One region of the Micromonospora sp. NPDC050187 genome, then DNA from elsewhere that is predicted to be linked to it. Evidence: riboswitches for the same ligand, from Rfam matches in the RefSeq annotation. Region 1 holds a riboswitch; each other region holds the start of a gene.
The links. A riboswitch is a leader RNA that binds a small molecule or an ion and turns the genes downstream of it on or off. The one in region 1 is predicted to bind cyclic di-AMP.

Region 1 (5,097 bases):
GGCATCGGCCACGAGCTGGCCGAACTGGCCCGCCGCTACGGCGCGCAGGTCTTCCCGGTCAGCCGCTCCACCACCGGCACCCACGTCGAGCGGGACACCGACGTGCAGGCGGCGCTGCGCACCGCGTTCGAGGCCACCGGCCGGATCGACCACGTGGTGGTGACCGCCGGGATCCTGGAGAAGGGCGCCCTGGCCGAGATGGACGAGGCGACCATGGACCGCCTCCTCCAGGTCAACTTCGTCGGGCCGGTGACCGTCGCCCGGCACGCGCTGCCGTACCTGCGCCAGACCCGGGGTCAGCTGCTGCTCTACACCTCCAGCTCGTACACCCGGGGCCGGGCCCGGTACGCGCTCTACTCCGCCACCAAGGCCGCGCTGGTCAACCTCACCCAGGCCCTCGCCGACGAGTGGGCCGAGTTCGGCGTCCGGGTCAACTGCGTGAACCCGGAACGCACCGCCACCCCGATGCGCACCCGCGCGTTCGGCGCGGAGCCGGAACACACCCTGCTCGCCGCCGCGACGGTGGCCCGGGCCTCACTCGACGTGCTCCTGTCCGACCTCACCGGTCAGGTGATCGACGTCCGCCGCTCGGCCGACGATCCGGTGGTGCCGGCCCAGGCCGGACCGGCTCCCTCCACCGGGCCGGCTCCCTCCACCGCGCCGTCGGCCGCTCCCTCGGCCCGCTGAACCCGCGTCCCCACAACCCACGCGACAGGCAGGAGAGTCAGCGAGATGCGTGGCACCCTGGTCCGGAAACTGCTCGCCCGGTGCCTCACCGTGGGCCTGGCGGTCCTGGCCTTCCTCCTGGTCGCGCTCACCGGGGCGACCCTGCCCGGACTGCTGCTCGCGGTCGCCGCGCTGGCCGCCGGGCTGTGGGAACGCCGGGTCCGTCCGGGCGCGGACGTGGTGGCCGAGTCGGTCCTGGTCGCCGCCGGCATCCTGGTCGGGTACGCCCGCCGCCTCGACGCCGGCTTCGACCTCGCCCTGGTGGCGACCGCGCTGGTGGTGCTCGCGCTGGTGCTGCTCGACGGCCCGCTGCGGGACGCCGGGGGGCTGGAGATCCGGACCGCCAACCTGCCGGTCCGGCCCGGGCTGACCACCGCGCACGTCGGCACGGCGATCCCGGTGCTACTCGGCGCGGTGGCGCTCGGCGCGCTGCTCGCCCTGCCCACCTGGTACGCCCTGGTGGTCAGCCTGCTCGTCGGCGGCCTCGCCGGGGTGGTCGGGCTGCGCCTGGCCCGGCGGCGGTTCCGCCCGTCGACCGCGGCCAGCCCGGTGGCCCGCGCGCTGGCCCGGCACCAGCCGGAGTTCCTGCTCTACTTCTCCGCCCCGCCCGGCTCGGAGTACCAGGTCACCATGTGGCTGCCGTACCTGGAGCGGATCGGCCGACCGTTCCTGGTGCTGCTGCGCGAGCCGGAGTTCCTGGCCCCGATCGCGGCGGCGACCCGCGCGCCGGTGGTGTACTGCCCGACGCTGAAGGCGATCGACGAGGCGTTGGTGCCCAGCCTGCGGGTGGCGTTCTATGTCAACCACGGCGCGAAGAACGCGCACTGCATCCGGTTCACCCAGCTCACCCACATCCAGATCCACCACGGCGACAGCGACAAGGCGCCGAGCGCCAACCCGGTCTCGGCGATCTTCGACCGGAACTTCGTGGCCGGGCAGGCGGCGATCGACCGGTACGCCCGCGCCGGGGTGCACATCCCGGCGGAGAAGTTCGTCGTCGTCGGCCGCCCCCAGGTGGAGGCGATCGGGGTACGCCGGCCGCCGGTGCCGATGCCGGCCCACCCGACCGTGCTCTACACGCCCACCTGGACCGGGCACCACGCGGACGCGAACTACTGCTCGCTGCCGGTGGCCGAGGCGGTGGTCGGGCGGCTGCTGGCCCGGGGCGCGACGGTGATCCTGCGGGCCCACCCGTACACCGCGCAGAACCCGGAGTCGGCACGGCAGCTCGCCCGGGTGGAGGAGCTGCTCGCGACGGACCGCTCCCGCACCGGCCGGCAGCACGTCTGGGGCACCGACGCGAGTCGGGCGATGAGCCTGGTCGACTGCGTCAACCGCTCCGACGCGCTGATCTCGGACGTCTCCGGGGTCATCTCCGACTACCTCTACTCCGGCAAGCCGTACGCGGTGACCGACATGGGCGTGGACGGCGACGCGTTCACCGCACGCTTCCCGCTGGCCCGCTCCGGCTACGTGCTGCGCCGGGACCTGGCCGACGTCGACGACGTGCTGGAGCGGCTGCTCGGCACCGACCCGCTGGCCGAGGCGCGCTGGGCGATGCGCACCCACTACCTGGGCGACTTCCCGGTCGAGTCGTACGCCGAGGGCTTCCTGTCGGCCGCCCGGGCGCACCTCGCGCCGGCCGCCGTGCCGGCGACCCACCCCGGCCACGCGGACCGGCCGGTCGGGGCGGAGTCCGTCACCGGCTGAACTCGGCTTCGCCTGTGGTGGTGTGGTGGTAGGAGGGGTCCCCTGTTACCTCATTTTGAGGAGCAGGGGACCCCTCCTACCACAGCGGCGGTTACTCCCCGCGCGAAGAATCAGGCGGAGTAGCCACGGGTGGCGGCCCAGTGCGCCAGGCCGATGGTGGTCATCCAGTACGAGCCGGCGGCGGCGTTCGCCGGGTCCGCGATCTTGACGGTCCGGCCGTTGTCCCGGTAACCGACCACGGTCAGGTAGTGCCCGCCGGGGTAGGAGTGCCAGCCACCGGCGACGTCGGTGGCCGAGCCGGCGATGTTGACGACGACGGCGTACCCGTTGCCGACGGCCCGCACCACGTCGGCCTGGAGCCGGTCCATCTGGGCGGGGGTGGCCGCGTTGCCGGGGATCGTCCGGGTCCGGTAGACGTCCCGGCCGACCAGGTCGTTGAGGACCCGGGTGGTGTCGGCGGCGGAGTTGGTGCCGGACTGGGTGGTGTTCAGCCGCTGGGCGAGGTCGTCCTGGCTGCGGACGACGTCCCGGGCGGTCAGCGCGATCCGGGTGGCGGCCGGACCGCAGTAGTAGAAGGTGGTCTGCTCCTGGTACTGGATGTCGAGCACCTTCGACGCGGGCGGCTTCGGCGGGGTGGGGCTGGCCGTCAGGTCCGGGTTCGGCGACCGGGTGGCGGCGGGCGACGCGGACGGGGTGGTCGGCGGGGTGGTGGCGACGGCGGACGGGCTGGCCGGGGCCGCGGTGGCGCGGTCGTGCTGCCGGGAGGCGGCGGTCGACCGGTCCGGCTCGGCCGCCGTGGCGACGGTGTCCTCCCGGTGTACCGGGGTGCCGGGGTCGACGAGCAGGACGCCGGCGGTGGACGCCGCCACCACGACCGCCGCCGCGGCGGCGACCTGGTACGACCGGCGGGCTCGGAACAGGTTGAACGGTCGCGGGACCGGGTACTTCACGGATTCCTCCACGTCAAGACAGGGGTGGAGAGCGGCGCACCCGGTCGACGCAGGGCGGACCGTGCGTGGGGTCGACGATGGCGCGGGGTGCCCGCTCGGACGGCGTCTGAGGGCGGACGCCGGAGTCAGTGCCGGCGGCGCGGACGGACGGCCGGCGGCACCTGGGCACCGTGGAGGAGCCGGGTAACGGGGGCGTGCAGCACGAGCTACTCCTTCCGATACCGCCTACCGGGTTAGCTGACGGATTCGGGCGGGAAAGATCGCCCTACCACGGGTCGGCCCCGCGGATTCACCCCGGACGTACGTGGGTCCCCGGCTCGTTGCGCACGATTAGGCGGGCCGGCGCGGTGTCACCCTTTGCGACCTACGACCGCGCCAGACGGGCCGACACTACTGATACCTCAATCCCCTGCCAACCCCCGTGAGCTGGGCAAACCGCACGGCACACCCGGAAGTCGGGCACATTAACGGGCTGACGTCGCTCAATCGGACGACCGGTTTTCCGAGTACCGTCGGGCGATTTCCGGACGGCATCGGCACAACCGCTCGCTCGCACTCGACGCGGAACGGGACGACCGGTGTCGAAGGTGCCGCGCGGCAGGGCGTGGCCCAGGTCACGTCACGATCCGGTCACGCTCCCGGCCAGCGCACCGCCCGAGGGGCGGAACCGGCCCCGCTCAGCCCACCCGCGCCGGTCGCCACCGGGCGGCGAGGCGGACCGCACCCGGCACGCGCCGGGGCTCGACCATCGTCCGGCTGCTCGCCCGGAGACGTTCCGCCGCGAGGGACGCCTCCTCCGCCAGGGACCGTGCCGCCGTCGCGGCGACCTCCGCCTGCCGCCAGGCCACCCGCTCCCGCTCGGCCGCCGTCCGGTACTCCCCCCGCCGCAGGTCGCGCACCACCCGGTGCAGGACCGCCTCCTGCACGACGGGGTGCAGCCGCGGATTCCACCCGCCGCGGCGGGCGAAGACGTCGCTGAGCTGCCCCACCGACAGGTCACCCCGCCAGTACGCGGCCATCGCGGCCCGGTGCAGGAACCGTTCCCGGGCGACGTACTCGGCCGGGGTGCGGGGCGTCCGGGGAACGGGCAGGGCGGTGGCCCCGGCGAAGCGGCGGGCGGCGGTCTCCGCCTCGTCGTACGCCCGCCAGGCCTGGTCGACCCGTTCCTGCGCGGTCAGCCACCGCTCCCGGCGGCGACGGGCGGTCTGCGCGGCACCGGCCGCGGCGACGGCCACCTCCTCGGCGTACCGGCGCAGGTCGGCCGGATCGGGCACGGCGGGGTGGAGGGCGGCCGGGTCCCCGGCGGGCGCGGGCGGGGCGAGCGTCGACTCCCGATCCCGCTCGGGGCGGGCCACCAGGACGGTGAGCACGGTCAGGGCGAGCACGAGCAGGGCGGACCAGATCGCGGCCGCCCGGGGCACGTCGACCAGGAACTCGTAGAGAACGACGTCCATCGTCGGCACCTCACGGGACACGGGAGCGGGCGGGGGTCGCACGCCTCGGGCACCGGCTCCGACCGTCGGCGGAGCCACCGGGACCGCCGTCGGCGGGTGCGGGGTGAGGTTCGTCGGATCAGCTCCCACGCCGGGGACGGGACACCCGGGGTGGACGGATCAGCGACGCGGTGGGGCCCGGGAGGAGACCGCGCCGACGTCGGTGCCGGCCAGCGGCCGGACCGGACGGCGACCGGTCGGTACCGGACCGGCCACCG
Region 2 (5,097 bases), on a different contig from region 1:
GCCGGCCGTCGCCGGCGGGTCAGGCCGGTCGCCATTCCTCGCCGCTCAGTCCGGACAGGTCCACGTCGGTCACCTCGGTGACCGCCCGGATCGCGGTCGCGCAGGCGTACCCCTCCGCGAGCCAGAACAGGTCGGTGCCCGGCTGCACCGCCTGTCCCGGCTCCTCCAGCGAGGTGCGGATGAACCCGTGGCCGGCCTCGGCGACCGTCATCTGCACCTGGCCGAAGCTGGCCAGGGACGCCCGGCGCACCCCCCGGATCCGCTCGAACGGCAGGTCGGGGGCATTGACGTTGAGCACGCTCTCCACCGGCCCGGCGGTCAGTCGGGGCAGCAGGTCCAGGGCCACCCGGGCGGCCGTGGACCAGTGCCGTTCGGTGTCACGTACCCGCGCGGCGGGGTGCACCGCCGCGCCGCCGCTGCCGGCGGTGACGTCGGCGGTCGAGAGCACGTCCAGCGAGACCGCCATCGCCCGGCACCCGTTGGCGGCGGCGGTGAACGCCGCGCCGACCGTGCCCGAGTGCAGTACCGCCCGGCCGGCGTTCGCCCCCCGGTTGATCCCGGAGAGGACCACCGACGGCGGCGGACCGAACGCGCCGTGCACGGCGATCAGGACGATGAAACCGGGGGAGCCGCCGACCCCGTACACCGGCACGTCCGGCAGCTCGGGCAGCGGGTGCTCCCGGACCACCACGTGTCCCTCGCGTTCCAGCGCGGTCATCGAGGCGCTGGTGCCGCTCGCCTCCTCCAACGGGGCCGCGACCACCACGTCCAGCCCGTGCGCGACCGCCGCCTGGGCGAGCCGGGCCAGCCCCGGCGCGGCGACGCCGTCGTCGTTGGTGACCAGCACCCGCAGGCTCATCGTCCGGCCGCCCGGTCGGCCAGCTCCTCCGGGGTGGTTCGCTCCTGGGGGCGGTTGCCCGCCGGGGCCAGCCGTACCCGGTCCACCAGCCCGGCGATCGAGTCGAGACGTCCGGTGCCCAGACCGTGCCGGGTGACGTTCAGGGCGCCGGCCGCCGCGCCGGTGCGGATCGCGGTGCGGATGTCGCCGCCGCAGGCGATGACGGCAGCCACTCCGGCGGTCATCGAGTCGCCCGCGCCCCGGGGATCGGCCGCTTCCAGCCGGGGCATGACGACCTCGAGGACCTCCCCGTCGACCAGGGCGAACGCCGGCTGCTCCGCCCGGCTGACCACCACCGTCTCCGCCCCGGCGGCGTGCAGGTCGTACATGACGCGGGTCAGCTCGTCCTCGTCCGCCGAGCGGGCCCGCCCGTCGCGGAGCAACTCCTCGTGGCTGACCTTGAGGAAGAACAGGCCGCTGGCGAGCACCGCGTCGAGGTGCTCACCGGAGAGGTCGGCGACCACCCGGCCGCCGTTCGCGCCGAGGTCGGCGGCGAACCGTCGGTAGAGGTCGGGCGGAACGAGGGACGGCGCGCCGGGGCCGCTGAGCACACTGACCGGTGCGCGCAGTCCCTCGCCGAGCGCCAGGTTGTACAACTCGTCCAGCTCGTGGCGGGTCAACGGGTGACCGGGGACGTCGGCTACCTCCCGCCGGGCCCCGTCCCGGCGGTCGTGCACGTACCCGCCGCTGGCGGTGTCCCGCAGCACCCGCTTCAGCCGCACCCCCTCGGTGACCAGCAGGGGTTCGAGCACCTGACCGATCTCGCCGCCGAGGCTGGCGCAGAGCACCACGGGCACCCCGAGCGACATGATCATCCGAGCCTGCCAGACCCCCTGCCCGCCCGGATGCAGGTGCAGTTCGGTCTCGTCGCTCGGCTGGTCGATGGTGACCGTCAGCACGGGTGCCGGCGCGAAGACCATCACGTACCCGTCGGGGCCGTCCATGGGTGCCGCCTCTCGTCCGCTCGCGCGGCCCGGTTTCCCCTCCCGGGGGCGCTCATGCGACCCCTTTCGGGGGTTGTGGCGGGAGGTGTCCGGGTTCGCCGGCCGGGGGGCCGACAGCCGTGCGGCCCGCCACCCCGGTCGGGGTGACGGGCCGCGCCGGGTGGCTCAGTACACCGACAGGTGGACGTGGTTGGTGTGGTCGCTGGACGGGTCGCCGTTGGCGCCGCTGTACGACTTCCACCCGCTGCTGGGCAACCAGATCTGCCGGTACCAGATGACGTAGAGCACGCCGAGCCGGCTGGCGTTGTTCTTGAAGTACGCCGCCAGGTTGTCGCCGTACGTCTTGTCGCCGCCGGTGGCGTCGCCACCGAAGCCGTTCTTCTGCGCGGCGAAGTCGCAGGCCCGGCCCTTGGGGTGCTCCCCGGAACCGCCGGGGCGGTAGCAGGAGACGTACCGGGTGAAGCCCGCGGCCTTGGCCTGGTTGAGCGCGTGCAGCGTACGCGGGGTGATGCAGCCGTCGGCGGGTGTCGGGTCGTTGACGCTGCACGACTCGGACGGCCAGGAGCCGTCGGCGTTGCGCGGCGCCGGCTTCGCCGTGGCGGACCGGGTCGACTTGCTGCCCCCGCTGGGGGTGGTGGCCGCCGCTTTCCGGTTGGCGACCACCAGTGCCTGCTCGGCCTGCTGCTTGCGCTTCTCCATCACCGCGACCTGCTTGCGCTGCTCGGTGATCTCCCGGTTCAGTGCCGACTTGGCCCGGTTGGCCTGCTCCCGGGTGCTGAGCAGGCCCCGCAGCTCGCGGTCCTCGTTGGCGGCGACCGCGTCGAGCGCGGCGACCCGGTCCATGAAGCTGTCCGGCGAGTCGCTGGTCAGCAACGCCGAGGCCGGCCCGAGTCGGCCGGTCCGGTACGCCAGCCCGGCGATCACGCCGACCTTCTCGTCGCGGATCGCCAGGTCCTTCTCGATGGTGACGAGCTGTTCGTTGATCTTCTGCTGGCGAGTGACCGACTTCGCGAGCGCGTCCTTCGCGTCGAGCCACCCCTTGCTGGCCGCCTCGAGTTGGGCGCGCAGTGCCGGGGTGCCTCCCTCGGGATCGTCGCCGGGGGCCCTGGCCGCCAGCGGAGGCGCCGCCGCGACAGGGGCCACGACGGCCGGCGTGGCCGCGACGCCCAGGGCGAGTGTCGCGGCGATCAGTGCCGCCATCCGGGCGGCGGTACGTCGTACGGGTGCCACTACTGGCATGCACATGTCCTTCCGTCAGCCGCCGACCGGGTTAGCTGACGGGTTCGGGACGGAAGATCCCTACCGCTCACGCGGATGCACCCCAAGAACGTGGTTCCCCGGCTCGCCGTCACCGGCGATTAGGCGGCGGTCACCGCAGGCGCCGGAGGGCGCCGCCTGGCGGTGGCCGGGTCCGAGACTACCGAAGCCGGTCTCCCACGGGCAGCGTTGGCCACACCACTCCCGCGAGATGACACCGGCATAACTGACATAGCGGGACAATACACTCCGAGATTTAAGTCTGTCCTAATTACCACTCGACCCGGCCGCAGATGCCCGGTGACTCGCCGGGTTCGACCTGGAGGGTGGCGTGGTCGATGTGGAAATCCTCGTGCAGCGCGGTCCGCGCGGCGGCCAGCACGCTGCCGACCTCGGCCGCCGGGTCCGTGGTCAGGTGGGCCGAGGCGACCTCCATCCCCGAGGTCAGCGTCCAGAGGTGCAGGTCGTGCACCTCGACCACGCCCGGTACGGCGCTCAGCCGGTCGTGTACCGCGCTGACCTGGAGGTGCTCCGGCGCGGCCTGGACCAGGATGCGCAGCGCCGCCCGGCCCAGCCGCCAGGTGCGCGGCAGGATAAAGACGCCGATCGCCACCGCGACCAGCGGGTCGGCCCACCACCAGTCGGTGAGCGCGATGACCACCGCGGCGGCGATCACGCCGACGGAGCCGAGCAGGTCCGCCAGCACCTCCAGGTACGCCCCGCGCAGGTTGATGCTCTCCTTCGCGCCCTCGCGCAGCAGCGCGAAGGCAACCAGGTTCGCCAGCAGGCCGAGCACCGCCACCACCAGCATCGGGCCGATGGTCACCTCCGGCGGGTCGCCGAACCGGCGGACCGCCTCGACGAGCACGTAGACCGCGACCCCGGAGAGCAGGACGGCATTGGCCAGGGCGGCGAGCACCTCCAGCCGGTAGAGGCCGAACGTGCGCTGCGGATCCCGGCCGGCCCGTCGGGCGGCGGTGATCGCGGCCAGCGCCATGCCGATGCCGAGCACGTCGGTGAACATGTGGCCGGCGTCGGAGAGCAGGGCCAGCGACCCGGTGCCGAGCGCGGTCACCGCCTCGACCACCATCAGGGTGGCGAGCAGGCCGAACGCGGCCCAGAGTCGGCCGGTGTGCCGCTGCGCGGCGTGCGCGATCCCGCCGTGGTGGTCATGACCTGCGCCCACGCCCCCACCCTCCGTTCCCCGTTCGGTCCGGACCCAATGTATGTTCACATCGCTATGTATGCAAGTAAGTGTCGGTCATTGGCCGGAGCGAAAGCCGCGGAGGTAGCACGGGTAGGTAACAAGGGACCCCTGCTACCAGCGCACCCCCGCCTCGGCAGGCAGGCGGCCGAGGCGGGGGTGCAAGGTAGGAGGTGGGAGTGGGACGGGTCAGGTGACCGGGTCGATGGTGGTGAGCCGCTGGGTGGCCCGGGAGAGGGCCACGTAGAGGGTCCGCACGCCCGAACCCGGCTCGGCGCGGATCTCGCCCGGGGCGACCAGTGCCACGCCGTCGTACTCCATGCCCTTGGCCTGGAGGCTGGTCACCACCTGGAGGCGCGGCGAGTCCAGGTGGGCCAGCCAGCCGGCCACCTCGTCCCGGCGGGGCACCGGCGTGATCACGCCCACCGTCCCGGCCACCTCCGCCAGTAGCGCGCCGACCGCCTCGGCCGTCCGCGTCGCCAGCTGCGCCGCCGGCACGGTCAGCGCCACCGGGTGCACGCCGGTGGAGCGGACCGCCGTCGGCAGCGGCAGGTCCGGGTGGACGGTGCGGATCTCCGCCGCCGCCACCGCGAAGATCTCGGCCGAGTTGCGGTAGTTCGTGGTCAGGGTGAACTCGTGTCGCTTGCGCCGGCCGAGCGCCTGGTCGCGGGCCCGGCCCAGCTCCGCCGGGTCGCCGGTCCAGGCGGTCTGCGCCGGGTCGCCGACCACCGTCCAGGACGCGAGCCGACCCCGCCGGCCGAGCATCCGCCACTGCATCGGCGACACGTCCTGTG
Region 3 (5,097 bases), on a different contig from region 1:
GGACGTGGCAAGACGTGACCGCGCGGCGACACATGCCCATTTTCAAATGTGTTGATGGGCTGTAGCCTCTGCCCAACGTTCTCAGCCGCGGTGTGACACACCTCCCGTCACGCCGGGCAGAAAGAGGTGGACACATGGGCCTTCGTCCCAATCTGTTGACCCGGCGTGTGGCCGGTGTCGCCACCACGACCCTCGCACTGCTGCTCAGCACGGCGGCGATCGGTGTCGCTCCTGCGGCGGCCCATGCGGACCACGCGGACGAGGCCTGCGTCGAGCCAGCCGACACCCATGCCCACTCGAAGGTCAAGGTCGGTGGCATCGCCAAGCACGAGCCGAACGAGCTGACCCCCCAGCAGGTCCGTGAGCGCGAGGCGGACCTGGCCGCCGTGCTGGCCGCGCGGGCCAAGCGGACCGACCTCAAGCAGGGCCCGACGGCGAACGCCTCAATCACGATCCCGGTCGTGGTGCACGTGATCCAGCGGGACAGCACCCGGGCCGGGGGCAACATCCCGGACTCGATGATCAACTCGCAGATCAGCGTGCTGAACCAGTCCTTCAGCGGCGCGACCGGCGGCACGGCCACCGCGTTCGCCTTCGAACTGCAGGAGGTCAACCGGGTCGTCAACCCGGCGTGGTACCCGATCGTGCAGGGCTCCTCGGCTGAGCGCTCGATGAAGACCTCGCTCCGCGAGGGCGGCAAGGACACCCTCAACATCTACTTCGGCGAGCTGAGCGACGACCTGCTCGGCTGGGCGACCTTCCCGACCCGTCGACTCAACAAGATGGACGGCGTCGTCGTGCTGAGCGAGTCGCTGCCGGGCGGCACGGCCACCAACTACAACCAGGGTGACACCGGCACCCACGAGGTCGGTCACTGGCTGAACCTGTACCACACCTTCCAGGGCGGCTGCTCCAACTCCGGCGACAGCGTCTCGGACACCCCGGCGGAGGCCGAGCCGGCGTTCGAGTGCCCGACCGGCCGGGACACCTGCGCCGCCGCCGGCCTGGACCCGATCACCAACTTCATGGACTACACGTACGACTCGTGCATGTACCAGTTCACCCCGGGGCAGGCCAGCCGCATGCTCACCGCGTGGAACGCCTACCGCGCCGCCTGACATCCCTGACGTACCGTCCGATGCCGGCTCCGTCCCACGGAGCCGGCATCGGCGTTTCCGGGACTCAGGCCGCAGCCCGGTGCGTGGCCCGTCGTCGCCTGGCCCGTGGCCCTGGTACGGACGGCTGACCGGCCGTCGGTGAGTCGCTCGCCCGCGGGTCCAGCCAGACCTGCACCGCCGGACCGCCCAGCCCCACGCCGGGAGCTCCCGGCGCGACATGGTCGCGCCGGGAGAGCATCGCCACGTCGACGGTGAACTCGAACAACCGCCAGTCCGCCCGGGGCTCGGCCCGGAAGCACTCCGCCAGCCGGGCCACCCGGACCTGGTCGGTGACCGGATGCGCGTGCCCGGCCACGTACGCCTCGTCGTCGCTCTCCTCCGGCGGGAACGAGTGCAGCGCGTACCGCCCGTCGCGTTCCAGGTCGCGGCGCTTGGGCGAGTCGATGACGAAGCAGAATAGCCCTTCGTCGGTGATGACCGGGGAGACCGGATGGACCCGGGGGCCACCGTCTGCCCGGACCGTGGCCAGGTAGCCGAAGCCCGGGCCGTACTGCTGCATGAGAAGGCGGATCGCGTCGGCGAGGCGGGGCTCGTCGGCGGCGAACTCGGACCAGGAAGCCATGCCGACATCCTATCGAACACCCGTACGAAAGAGCACTCCGACGCGCTGGTCACCCGCCGGATCGCGGGGGCTACGGCACTGGATATGGTGGTGCGATGCTGCTCTCCGACCGGGACCTCGTCAGCGAGATCAAGGCTGGCACGCTGGCACTGGAACCGTTCGACGCGAGTCTGGTGCAGCCCTCCAGCATCGACGTGCGCCTGGACCGGCTCTTCCGGGTCTTCAACAACCACCTCTACACGCACATCGACCCGGCGTTGCAGCAGGACGACCTCACCTCGCTGGTGGAGGTGCCCGAGGGGGAACCCTTCGTGCTGCACCCCGGGGAGTTCGTGCTCGCCTCCACGCTGGAGGTCATCTCGCTCGGCGACCAACTCGCGGGCCGCCTGGAGGGCAAGTCGAGCCTGGGCCGGCTCGGCCTGCTCACCCACTCGACCGCCGGCTTCATCGACCCCGGGTTCTCCGGCCACGTGACGCTGGAACTCTCCAACGTGGCCAACCTGCCGATCACGCTCTGGCCCGGCATGAAGATCGGTCAGCTCTGCATCTTCCGGCTCTCCTCGCCGGCCGAGCATCCGTACGGCTCCGCCGTCTACGGCTCCCGCTACCAGGGGCAGCGCGGCCCCACCCCGAGCCGGGCCTGGCGGAACTGGCGCACCTGGCCCACCCGCTGACCCTCCCCACATCCACCACCACCCCTCGTTCTACGGGTGATGGTGCGGCGCGCTCCGCTTCGCCAGGTGCCTGCAGGGTCCCCTGCTACGCAAAAAGCGGTAACAGGGGACCCCTGCTACCACCTCAGCCGGGGCGGCCGTAGCTGTGCACCGGGCCGTCGTCGGCCCGCTTCATCTTCACCGGCGCGCCGGCCCGGGAGGCGTGCACCAGCCAGCCGTTGCCGACGTACATGCCGACGTGGTGCAGATCCGAGTAGTAGAAGACGAGGTCGCCGGGACGTAGCTCGCTCCGGCCCACCCGGGCGGTCACCCGCCGCTGCTGGGCGGCGTTGTGCGGCAGGGCGACCCCGGCCCGGGCCCAGGCGGCGAGGGTGAGCCCGGAGCAGTCGTACGCGTTCGGCCCCTCGGCTCCCCAGACGTAGGGCTTGCCGATCTGCGCGCAGGCGAACGTGACGGCCCGTCCGGCGGCACCGCCCGGGTAGACGGCCGGGCAGGGGGCGGGGCGCAGGCTGGTGCCAGCGCCGTTGCCGTACGCCTCCAGGCGCATCTTCTGCAGGCGGGTGATGGCGGCGTCGATCTGCCGACGTTTCCCGTCCAGCTGGCGTTCGGCCTGGCTGAGCTGCGTGACCAGCCGGTCCAGCGGGGCCTTGCGGGCGCTGAGCTGGTCCCGCAGTTCGACCACGTGCCGGATGTCGGTCTGCTGCCGACGGGCGAACTGGTCGAGTAGTTCGAGTTGGTGGACGACGGTGGCCGGCGACGGGTTGGCGAGCATGGCGTTGAGGGCGGAGGCGTTCTCCCCCTTGTACGCCCGTACCGCGAGTCCGCCGACCTTGCGCATCGCCTGGTCGACCTGGCGGCGCAGCGGCTCGATCCGGTCGGCGAGTGCCGCCGCCTGCCGCTTTTTGGCGGCGAGCGCCTGCCGGGTGGCGTTGTGCTGTTCGATGACCGGTTCGAGGGTGTTCCACTCCCGGTCGATCTGGCGTTCGATCTCGGCGACCGAGGGTTCGGCGTGGGCCGCGCCGGCGCCGCCCGTCACGAGGACAGCGGCTCCGACGAGGACGGTGACGGCGTTGGTGAAGCGGGACCAGCATGGACGCGGCGCAGCCGTCGTCCGGGCAGCCGGGGCCGCCCGGACGGACGGTGGCCGCGGGGCATGGTGTGCCACCGGGCTTCTTACTCCTTCTTCCGTTGACCGCCTACCGGGTTAGCTGACGGGTTCGGGCGGGAAGGGAGCGCCCTACCGTGGTACGGATTCACCCCGATGGTGCTGGTGGTTCCCCGGCTCGCTCTGGTGTGGTTTCTCCTGTGGCGACGTGCGTCGGGCGACTCGGCGGTGCCGAACCGTTGCCGCCTCCGACTGGCGGCCTGTCACCGGCTCGGCAAGTGCCGAGGTTAGAGACGACCGTCGTCGATCCGCAACACGGTTCGCGGTAGTGCCACCTGCTGATTCCCGACAGTAACCACTGTGGGCGCCGTTCGTTGGCCCAGCACGAAGGGTCCCCGGCCGCTGGCCGGGGACCCTTCGTCAGGATCGGTCAGTAGGGGCGGCGGAAGCCCGCGACCGGCATGTGGTTGATGCTGGCCACCTGCACCGGCTTACCGGCCCGGGGGGCGTGCACCATGATGCCGTTGCCCAGGTAGAGCCCGACGTGGCTCAGGTCGCTGAAGAAGAAGACCAGGTCACCAGGGCGGGCCTCGGAGCGGCTGATCTCCTTGGTCTCCTTCCACTGATCACCGGTGAAGTGGGTCAGGTGGATGCCCGCGGCTTTGTAGGCATACTGGGTCAACCCCGAGCAGTCGAAGGCGTTTGGCCCGGTGGCGCCGAAGACGTACGGGTCGCCGACCTGCGCGCAGGCGGTTCTGATGGCGGTGTTGGCGTCGCTGCTGATCACGCCCTTGATGAGCGGGCAGCCGGGGGCGCTGACCGCAGTCTTCGGCATGGACGCCCGCAGCCGCTTGATCTCGGCGTCGATCTTGGCCTTCTTGGCCGCCAGGTCCTTCTGCTGCTGGACCTGGGTAGCGATGAGGGTGTCGAGCTTCTGCTTCTCGGCCTCGTACCTTGTCCGGATCGCCACCACGCCCTGGAGTTGCTGACGCTGGTGGGCGGCGAGCCGGTCGAGCATGCCCATCTGCTCGGCCAGGGTGCCCGGCTTGGCGCTGACCAGCAGAGCGCCGATCTCCTGCGACGGGCCGGTCATGTAGTGCCGGGAGGCCAGGGCACCGATCCGGTTCATGGCCATGTCGCTCTGCAACGCGAGCGGCTGGATCTTCTTCTCCAGATCAGCGGCCTTCTTCTGGTTGGCCTTGAGCCTGACGCGAACCTCGTTGTACTTCTCGATCGTGGGCTCCAACTGCCTCCACTGCTTGTCGATCTGCGCCTCGATCTCCTCGGGAGTGGGCGCGGCATGCGCGGGAGCAGCGAGCAGGCCGACACCGACCACGGCGGCGGCGGACAGGGTGACCAGGGTGCGAACGAACCGGCGCAGCCCACCCGGACGAGTGGGGAGCCGATCCGGTGCGTGACGCTGAGGGGGCAGGGTTGCCACCGGCACCGAACTCCTTTGGCGACCAGACCACCGGGCGCCCCGCGAGGGAGAGGATGGCGGGGCAGACGATCCACAGCGGCCGGTGCCCAACATTAGGGAAGCAACGGGGCGATATCAAGGCGAGGGGGTCTCGTATC

Region 2: another riboswitch for cyclic di-AMP. It lies ahead of ACIBJE_RS06710 (coiled-coil domain-containing protein); the one in region 1 lies ahead of ACIBJE_RS02980 (C39 family peptidase).
Region 3: another riboswitch for cyclic di-AMP. It lies ahead of ACIBJE_RS19150 (NlpC/P60 family protein); the one in region 1 lies ahead of ACIBJE_RS02980 (C39 family peptidase).

What each region holds. Positions count from the first base shown of each region.
Region 1 covers NZ_JBITJH010000001.1:604,637-609,733, reverse strand. Annotated here, with positions in the region: gene ACIBJE_RS02990 (SDR family NAD(P)-dependent oxidoreductase) at 1-687, shown strand, start outside; gene ACIBJE_RS02985 (CDP-glycerol glycerophosphotransferase family protein) at 733-2,436, shown strand; gene ACIBJE_RS02980 (C39 family peptidase) at 2,547-3,398, opposite strand; cyclic di-AMP (ydaO/yuaA leader) riboswitch at 3,594-3,733, opposite strand; gene ACIBJE_RS02975 (hypothetical protein) at 4,064-4,840, opposite strand; gene ACIBJE_RS02970 (hypothetical protein) at 5,000-5,097, opposite strand, start outside.
Region 2 covers NZ_JBITJH010000003.1:199,019-204,115, forward strand. Annotated here, with positions in the region: gene surE (5'/3'-nucleotidase SurE) at 20-859, opposite strand; gene ACIBJE_RS06705 (PfkB family carbohydrate kinase) at 856-1,842, opposite strand; gene ACIBJE_RS06710 (coiled-coil domain-containing protein) at 2,008-3,072, opposite strand; cyclic di-AMP (ydaO/yuaA leader) riboswitch at 3,086-3,217, opposite strand; gene ACIBJE_RS06715 (cation diffusion facilitator family transporter) at 3,371-4,285, opposite strand; gene ACIBJE_RS06720 (HelD family protein) at 4,493-5,097, opposite strand, start outside.
Region 3 covers NZ_JBITJH010000011.1:209,271-214,367, reverse strand. Annotated here, with positions in the region: gene ACIBJE_RS19165 (zinc metalloprotease) at 135-1,118, shown strand; gene ACIBJE_RS19160 (pyridoxamine 5'-phosphate oxidase family protein) at 1,183-1,740, opposite strand; gene dcd (dCTP deaminase) at 1,836-2,414, shown strand; gene ACIBJE_RS19150 (NlpC/P60 family protein) at 2,539-3,450, opposite strand; cyclic di-AMP (ydaO/yuaA leader) riboswitch at 3,592-3,718, opposite strand; gene ACIBJE_RS19145 (C40 family peptidase) at 3,950-4,966, opposite strand; partial or broken gene ACIBJE_RS19140 (CBS domain-containing protein) at 5,096-5,097, opposite strand, start outside.